One region of the Sphingomonas cannabina genome, then DNA from elsewhere that is predicted to be linked to it. Evidence: riboswitches for the same ligand, from Rfam matches in the RefSeq annotation. Region 1 holds a riboswitch; the other holds the start of a gene.

What was found. A riboswitch is a leader RNA that binds a small molecule or an ion and turns the genes downstream of it on or off. The one in region 1 is predicted to bind cobalamin.
Region 2: another riboswitch for cobalamin. It lies ahead of metE (5-methyltetrahydropteroyltriglutamate--homocysteine S-methyltransferase); the one in region 1 lies ahead of LZK98_RS09535 (TonB-dependent receptor plug domain-containing protein).

The regions. Positions count from the first base shown of each region.
Region 1 is NZ_CP090059.1:1,980,219-1,984,628, reverse strand. Features, by position in the region: gene LZK98_RS09540 (ABC transporter substrate-binding protein) at 1-552, opposite strand, end outside; gene LZK98_RS09535 (TonB-dependent receptor plug domain-containing protein) at 549-2,393, opposite strand; cobalamin riboswitch at 2,538-2,724, opposite strand; gene maiA (maleylacetoacetate isomerase) at 2,744-3,376, opposite strand; gene LZK98_RS09525 (efflux RND transporter periplasmic adaptor subunit) at 3,550-4,410, shown strand, end outside.
Region 2 is NZ_CP090059.1:3,334,377-3,338,786, reverse strand. Features, by position in the region: gene LZK98_RS15750 (bifunctional helix-turn-helix transcriptional regulator/GNAT family N-acetyltransferase) at 1-752, shown strand, start outside; gene LZK98_RS15745 (DUF1993 domain-containing protein) at 725-1,240, opposite strand; cobalamin riboswitch at 1,345-1,555, shown strand; gene metE (5-methyltetrahydropteroyltriglutamate--homocysteine S-methyltransferase) at 1,665-3,968, shown strand; gene LZK98_RS15735 (acyl-CoA thioesterase) at 3,965-4,410, shown strand, end outside.

The DNA.
Region 1 (4,410 bases):
GGCGAACATGGCGTCGATCATCGTTCCCGGCCCCGCCGTCACCCCGCCCGGCGTGACGTAGAGCGCGCTCCGCCCACTCCCGCCGCGCTGGAGCGCCGCCAGGCGAGCGTCGAAGCTGCGCGCCATCGCTTCCCCCTTCGCCCGCTCGCCAAGCCCGGCGGCGGTCTCCACCAGCACCCGGCGCACGCCGGCGAGATCGTCGGCATAGCCGAGCTGGAGCACCGGCACGCCGGCACGCGCGAACATCGCCTCCGCATTGGGCCCGCCGCCGTAGCTACGCACGACGAGATCGGGCTTCAGCAGCAGCACGTCCTCCGCGGTCGGCCGCACCTGTCGCACGCCCTTCGCCGCGTCGCGCATGTAAGAGAACTCGGCGGCGGCATCCGGCGACACCGCCAGGATGCGCTCGCGCGACAGCAGCCGGAGGACGTACTGGTCTGCGCAATAATCGAGGCTCACCACCCGCGCCGGACGCGCGGGAGCCCGCGCCGCCGGCGGCGCGGCGGCGCAGCCGGCGGTCAGCATCGCGAGCAGGATTGCCGCCAGCCTCACAGCTTCAGTCGCACGCCTCCATATGCCGCGCGGCCATAGGTGCCGTAGCCCGCCACGGTCTGATAACGTTCGTCGAACAGGTTATCGACACGGCCGTAGATCGAGAAGCGATCGCCGATCGGCATCTCCGCACGGATGCCCGCGACGGCATAACCGTCGAGCCGTACCCGGTTGGCGGCATCGTCGAAGCTGTCGCCCGCCACCAGCAGCGTCGCGCCCAGCGACAGGCCGAACGGCAGGCGATAGTCGGCGCTCGCGCTCCACTGGTCGCGCGGGCGGCGCTGGAGGTCGAGCCCGTCGAACCCTGCCGAGCGGTTGAGCGGCTCCATCCAGGTGTAGTTGGCGGCGAAGGTGAGGCTGTCGACCGGCCGCAGCGTCAGCCCCGCCTCGACGCCCTGCACATGGGTACGGTCGATGTTGCCGTAGCAGAAGCAGCCTATGTCGAAGTTGATGCGGTTGCGGACGGTGCGGTCGAAGAAGGTGGCGCCGAAGCGCAGCCGCCCGTCGAGCAGCGCCTGCTCGACGCCGATGTCCCAGCTCTTCGCCGTCTCGGGCCGGAGGTCCGGATCGCCGAACGAGCTGAACCGCTCGTAGAGCGACGGCGCGCGGAAGCCCTCGGCATAGCTCGCGCGGATGGTGGTGCGCGTCTTGAGCGCCAGCGCCGCGTTGGCGCTGAAGCTGGTGTGGCTGCCGAACGTGTCGCTGTCGTCGTTGCGGACGCCGCCGGTCACGGTCAGCACATCGATCGGCCGGACGATCAGCTCGCCGTAGACGCTGGTCAGCCCCGCCGACTTGCGCAGCGTGCCGTCGTAGAAGCGGCTGTCCTCATGCTCGGCGCCGAATACCGCGCGGACCTGCTCGATGATGGTGAAGTCGCCCTGATATTCGTAGCGCTCGCTGCGCCCCCGCGCGAAGAAGCTCGGCGCGCTGCCGAAGGTCGGATCGAAATTGTCGCGGTTCACGTCGGCGATGGTGAAGGCGATCCGGTTCCTGAACCGCCCGCCGGCGAGGTCGGCATGGAGCCCGGCATAGCCGTAGATCTCCTGTGCCTTCGAATATTCGGGCGTGTCGGCCAGCGTGAAGCTCGGCGGCGGGAAGCCGTCGAGGTCGGTACGGCTGTCGGCATAATAGCCGCGCAGGTCGAGGCCGATGCCGGGCGCGATCTCGACGCCGATCCGGCCGGTCGCGCCGAACTGGCGATAGCCGTCCCGCTCGCTGCCGTCCGCCGCGGCCGAGATGCCGTCGGTGCGGAGATATCCGGCGGTAAATGCGCCCGACAGCCCACCGCTGCGGCCGGAGACGCCGCCGCTCGCGAACACGCTGTCGGCATAGCCATATTCGGCATTGGCGCGCGCCTGGAGCCCTTCGCCCGGCTGTTCCGTGATGACGTTGACGACGCCGCCGATCGCCTGGCTGCCCCACGGCACCGAATCCGGCCCGCGCACCACCTCGATCCGCGCGACCGAGCTCGACAAGAGGTTGGCGAAGTCGAACGCGCCGGCGGGAGCCGAGGGATCGTTGACGCGCACCCCGTCGATCACGACGAGCGTGTGCTCGCTCGCGGCGCCGCGGATGCTGACGCTGGTGAGCGTGCCGACACCGCCGCTGCGCGTCACCTGCACGCCCGGCGTGGTGGCGAGCAGGTCGGCGATGGAGACGGTCTGGCGGCGCTCGATCTCGTCGCGGGTGATGACGGTGACGGCCTGGCCGGTCTGGTCGGCCGGCTGCGCGGCGCGCGCGGAGGTGACGACGATGTCATCGCCATCGTCGGACGCGTCCTGGGCATGGGCGGGCAACGCCAGCGCGGCGGCCCCGGCCAGGAACAATGCGGATCGGATCATTCGGACTTCCCTCGCCCGCCCGGCGTCGACTTGGGGCGAGCAGCAACGACATTTCCGGCCCGCCCCATGACAAGGGCGCGACGATGGCCATCGGCTGTCGTTACGAAGGGATGCTTCCCCATGCCCGCGGCTGGACCCGGCCCGGCACGAACGACGCGATGGCAGGTCTCCTGGCTCGCCGATCGTCGCTTGCGGCCGTCTTCCCGGAGGCAGGACGCCTCCAGTGACGTATTGGCCGTCAGCTCCCGGCTTACAGTTGCGGGCACAGCGCCGGAATCGCACCGGCTTCCCTCTTCGCCGGTCGCCCGGCACCATCTGGCGCGCGGATTAGGATCGTTGCGGCAGCGAAGTCAATCGGCGTCGGGTTGCCGCTCCGGCTCGGCGTCGACGAAGGCGGGCAGCGTGCGGGCATTGGCGACGACCTCCGCCAACCGCGGCCAGGGCGAGGTATCGAGCTTGTAGCGCTCGGCATTGTACCATTGCGGCACCAGCGTGATATCGGCGAGCCCGACCGTATCACCGAACGCGAAGCGCCCGCCGTGACGGGCGACCATCACCTCCAGCGCGTCGAACCCCGCCGCCATCCAGCGCTGCATCCAGGCGACCACGGCATGGCCGTCGGCGCCGAACTCCGATCGCAGGGCATTGACGATGCGCAGATTGTTGACCGGATGGATGTCCGCCGCGACGGCCAATGCCATCGCCCGCACGACCGCCCGATCGTCGGGACCGGCCGGCAGGAACGGCGGCTCGGGATGCGTCTCGTCGAGCCATTCCAGGATCGCGAGGCTCTGGACGAAGACGCGGCCACCCACCTCCAGCGCGGGCACCAGTCCCTGCGGCGACTTCGCGACATAATCTGGCGACGCGTGGGCGCCCGAGCGTAGGTCGTGCGTCACCTGCTCATAGGCGAGCCCCTTGAGATTCAGGCCGATTCGCGCGCGGTACGCCGCCGAGGACCGCCAATAGCCATGCAGGATCATCACCGTCTCCGAGCCGCTTGTGACATTTTGCTACATTATTTCCGTTGCCTCGTGCGACAGGATCGGCGAACGCCCGCGCAATCCTATTGCATTGCGAAACCGTCGCGCCACCGCCGAACGATGAGGTGTTAATGACATCGAGCGCTGCCACCAACGGTTCCCGGAGCGGCACGATGGCATGGCGCGCGGGCGTCATGGCGCTGGCGCTGGTGCTGGGCGCCTGCAGTGGCGGCGATGCCGCTCAGCAGAAGGGCGGTTCGGGCGGCCGTGGCGGCGGCGGCGGAGGTCCGGCGACGGTCGGCTACGTCGTGGTGCAGCCGACGTCGGTTCCGGTGACCACCGAGCTCGCGGCGCGCACCGCCGCCTTCGAGACGTCGGAAGTCCGCCCGCAGGTCTCCGGCATCATCCAGAAGCGGCTGTTCACCGAGGGCGGCATCGTCCGCGCCGGGCAGACGCTCTACCAGATCGACCCCAGCATCTATCGGGCGAGCGCCAACCAGGCGAGCGCCAACCTGTCCGCCGCCGCCGCCCAGCTCGAGGCCGCGCGCATCCGCGCCGACCGCTACAAGCCGCTCGCCGCGGCCGAGGCGGTGAGCAAGCAGGACTATACCGACGCGGTCGCGCAAGCACGCCAGGCACAGGCCTCGGTCGCGCAGAACCGCGCGGCGCTCGAATCGGCGCAGGTGAACCTCCGGTTCACGCGCGTCCCCGCCCCCATCACCGGCCGCATCGGCCGCAGCCTCGCCACGGTCGGCGCGCTGGTCACCAGCAACCAGGCCGATCCGCTCGCGGTGATCCAGCGGCTCGACCCGATGTTCGTCGACATCCAGCAGTCGAGCACCGACCTCCTGACGCTGCGCCGCTCGCTCGCCTCGGGCAACATCGTGCCGACCAGCGCGCAGGTGCGCCTCAAGCTCGAGGACGGCACCGACTATGGCTACACCGGCACCGTGCAGTTCTCCGAAGTGACGGTCGATCAGGGCACCGGCACGGTGACCTTGCGGGCGACCTTCCCCAATCCCGACGGGCTGCTG
Region 2 (4,410 bases), 1.4 Mb from region 1:
GCGTCACGCGCAACCTGGCGAAGCTGGTCGAGACCGGGCTGGTCGAGACGGTCGACGGCGGACGCGATGCGCGCCGGCGGGCGGTTGCACTGACCGAGGCGGGACGCGCGGCGATGGCGCGATCGAAGGCGACGGTGTGGCCGCGGGTCGAGGCGGCGGCCGCCGAGCTGGCCGCGGGCGGAACCGGGCCGCTGCTCGAACAGCTCGATGCGATCGAGGCGTCGCTTGCCGCGGCGCCGCTCCACCGGCGCACGGTCGCGGCCTCGGGCCTGGCGATCCGCGGCTGGGCGCCCGAGCTCGCGCGCCACTTCCACGACATCAACCTCGAATGGGTCGCGGCGATGTACGAGGTCGAGGACACTGACCGCGAGACGCTCGAGCATCCGGAGGAGATCATCGTCACCCCGGGCGGCGACATATTGTTCGTCGAGGACCGGGAGCTCGGCATCATCGGCACCTGCGCGCTCAGGAAGAGCGGCGACGGCGTGTTCGAGCTGACCAAGATGGGCGTGCGCGAGGCGGCGCGCGGCCGCAAGGCCGGCGAGTTCCTGCTCCGCGCCACGATCCGCCGCGCGCGCGAGCTCGGCGCGACGACGCTCTACCTGCTCTCCAACCGCAAATCGGCGGCGGCGATCCACCTCTACGAGAAGGTCGGCTTCGTCCACGATGCCGGGATCATGGCCCGCTACGGTGCGCGCTACGCCCGGTGCGATGTGGCGATGCGTTACGCGGGCGAAGCGGCGCCGAGATAGTCGAGCTTCCCCACCGGCACGCCCTTCATGCGCAGGATCGCGTAGGCGGTGGTCACGTGGAAATAGAAATTGGGCAGCAGGAAGCCCTGCACATAGCTGAGGCCGGTGAAGGACATGCCGCCGTGCGGGGTCTGCAGGATCACCTCGGCGGCTTCCTTGCCGTCGATCGCGGTACGCGGCACCGACTTGATGAAGTCGACCGTCCTCGCGATCCGTGCCTGCAGCTCGGCGAAGCTCGTCTCGTCGTCCGCCATGGGCACGTTCTCGACGCCGCCGATGCGGACCAGCGCCAGCTTGGCGGTGTCGCTCGCGCGCTGCACCTGGCCGGTCAGCGGCGCCATGTCCGGAAACAGCCGCGCCTCGATCAGCTCGCCATGCGCCATGCCCTGCTCGTCGGCCCAGGCCCGGCCCTTGTCGAGGAACGCCGCCATCGCCGCGAAGCCGCGCAGCAGGGCCGGAACGGTGAGATCGTAGAGTTCGGTCGCCATGCCCGCGCAATTAGGTAGCCGCGCCGTCACTGTCGAGCGACGGAAAAAGAGATAACAATATAAAGATATCTTTATATCTTACTTGACGTCGTGCTCCCGATCGGCGACATTCCCACCGTCGAGGTTCTCCGCCCTTGCGGCGGAGCTAAGACGGGAAGCCGGTGCGGGCCTCGTGCCCAACTCCGGCGCTGCCCCCGCAACTGTGAGCGGCGAGCGGCGGCCGATACGTGTCACTGGGGCGGCAAGCGCTCCGGGAAGGCCAGGCCGGCGTGACGACCCGTGAGCCAGGAGACCTGCCTCCGACGCGATAACGTCCACCGGCGGGGTGTCCGGGTCGGTCGCTGACGTGCCGCGGCCGGGAAGGCTCGTCCGCGCGCGCCCGTGCCCGTCCGGTCGCCCCGCCTTCATCGGGGTATGAAGACCAATGACCGTCACCGTCGCCACGCTCGGCTTCCCGCGCATCGGGCCGCGCCGCGAGCTCAAGTTCGCGCTGGAGAAATTCTGGTCGGGCCAGTCGTCCGGGACCGAGCTGCTCGAATCCGCCGCCGCGCTCCGCGCCGCCGCCTGGGCGCGGCAGAAGGCGCTCGGCGCCGACTGGCTGCCGTCGAACGATTTCTCGCTCTACGACCATGTCCTCGACACCAGCGTGATGCTGGGCGCGATCCCCGATCGCTACGGCGCCGCGCCGGGCCAGGTCGACCTCGCCACCTATTTCGCTATGGCGCGCGGTTCGACCGGGGACGGGGAGGGCTGCGGCCACGGCCATGCCGGCCGCACCGCGCTCGAGATGACCAAGTGGTTCGACACCAACTACCATTACATGGTCCCCGAGCTGACCGCCGGGCAGCAGCTCGCGCTCGCCTCGACCAAGCCGGTCGACGACTATCGCGAAGCGAAGGCGCTCGGCTACGAGACGCGGCCGGTGCTGCTCGGCCCCGTCACCTGGCTGACGCTGGCCAAGGGGCGCGACGTCGATCCCTTCGACTTCCTCGACCAGGCGCTCGGCATCTACGTGACCGTGCTGGAGCAGCTCGCCGCCGCGGGCGCCAAATGGGTGCAGATCGACGAGCCCTGCCTGGTCCTCGACCTCACCGAGCGCCAGCGCACCGCGCTCACCCGCGCCTATGCCCGGCTGGCGCGGGTCGGCGTCGACATCATGCTCGCGACCTATTTCGGCGGGCTGGAGGACAATCTCGCGCTTGCCGCCAACCTGCCGGTTTCGGGGCTCCACGTCGACCTCGTCCGCGCGCCCGACCAGCTCGACGCGGTGCTCGCCAAGGCACCGAAGAAGCTGCTGCTGTCCCTGGGCGTGATCGACGGCCGCAACATCTGGCGCGCCGACCTCGCCAAGCTGCTCGACCGGCTGGAGCCGATCGCCGCGGAGCGCGACCTGATCCTCGCGCCGTCGTGCTCGCTGCTCCACACCCCCGTCGACCTCGCGCTGGAGACCAAGATCGATGCGGAGGTAGCGCAATGGCTCGCCTTCGCGGTGCAGAAGGTCGAGGAGCTGGCGATCCTCAAGACCGCGCTCAACCAAGGCCGCGCGAGCGTCGCCGGTGCGCTGGCGGCCGCCACCAATGCCGCCGCCAACCGCCGCACCTCGCCGCGCATCCACGACCCCGCCGTGGCGGCGCGCGTCGCCGCGGTCACGCCCGACATGCGCGAGCGACGTTCCGGCCACGTCGAGCGTATCGCAGCGCAGGCGGCGGTGCTCGGGCTGCCACGCTTCCCGACCACCACCATCGGCTCCTTCCCGCAGACCGCCGAGGTCCGCCGTGCCCGCGCCGAGCGCAATCGCGGCACGCTGGACGATGCCGCCTATGAGCAGTTCCTGCGCGAGGAGACCGCGCGCACCGTGCGCTGGCAGGAGGAGGCCGGCCTCGACATGCTCGTCCACGGCGAGTTCGAGCGCAACGACATGGTGCAGTATTTCGGCGAGCAGCTCGCCGGCTTCGCCTTCACGGTGAACGGCTGGGTGCAGAGCTACGGCTCGCGCTGCGTGCGGCCGCCGATCCTCTACGGCGACGTGTCGCGGCCGCGGCCGATGACGGTCGAGTGGTGGCGCTATGCCCAGGGCCTCACCGACCGGCCGATGAAGGGGATGCTGACCGGACCCGTCACCATCCTCAACTGGTCGTTCGTCCGCGACGACCAGCCGCGCGAGGCGTCATGCCGCCAGATCGCGCTGGCGATCCGCGACGAGGTGCTCGACCTCGAGGCGGCCGGCGCCAAGGCGATCCAGATCGACGAGGCGGCGCTGCGCGAGGGCCTGCCGCTGCGGCGCCGCGACTGGCCGCATTATCTCGACTGGGCGGTGGACTGCTTCCGCCTCACCGCCGCGGGCGTCGGCGACGCGACCCAGATCCACACCCATATGTGCTATTCGGAGTTCAACGACATCCTGCCCGCGATCGGCGCGATGGACACCGACGTGATCTCGATCGAGACCGCGCGCTCGCAGATGGAGCTGCTGGAGGGCTTCGCCGACTATCGCTACCCGAGCGCGATCGGCCCGGGCGTCTACGACATCCACTCGCACCGCGTGCCCGACGTCGAGGAGATGGTCGCGCTGATGCGTCTCGCCCAGCTCCACCTCGCTCCCGAGCAGCTGTGGGTGAACCCCGACTGCGGGCTCAAGACCCGCAAGTGGGACGAGGTGAAGCCGGCGATCGCCGCGATGGTCGAGGCGGCGCGGCGCCTGCGGGTCGAGGCGCTGGAGCCGGCATGACCGGCACGCATGGCGGTGTCGTCCGGCTGATCGACATGATCTTCCCGGGCGACACCAACCATCACGGCACGCTGTTCGGCGGCGTGGCGCTCGCGCACATGGACAAGGTGGCGTTCCTCGCCGCCTCGCGCCACGGGCGGGCGCCGTTCGTCACCGCCGCATCGGAGCGGATCGATTTCGCCGCCCCGGCGCTCAAGGGCGAACTGATCGAGGCGAGCGGCCGCGTCGTGCGCGTCGGCCGGTCGTCGCTCGACGTCGAGGTCGAGCTGGTGGCGGAGGCGCTTCTCTCCGGCGAGCGGCGGCTGTGTACGCGCGGCCGCTTCACGCTGGTCGCGATGAACGGGGAGGGCGCGCCGCTCCCGCCCCTCGCTGAGCCGGCGCCCGAGCCGGACGGGCTGCGCATGGCCGACATCGTCTTTCCGCCGCAGACCAACCATTACGG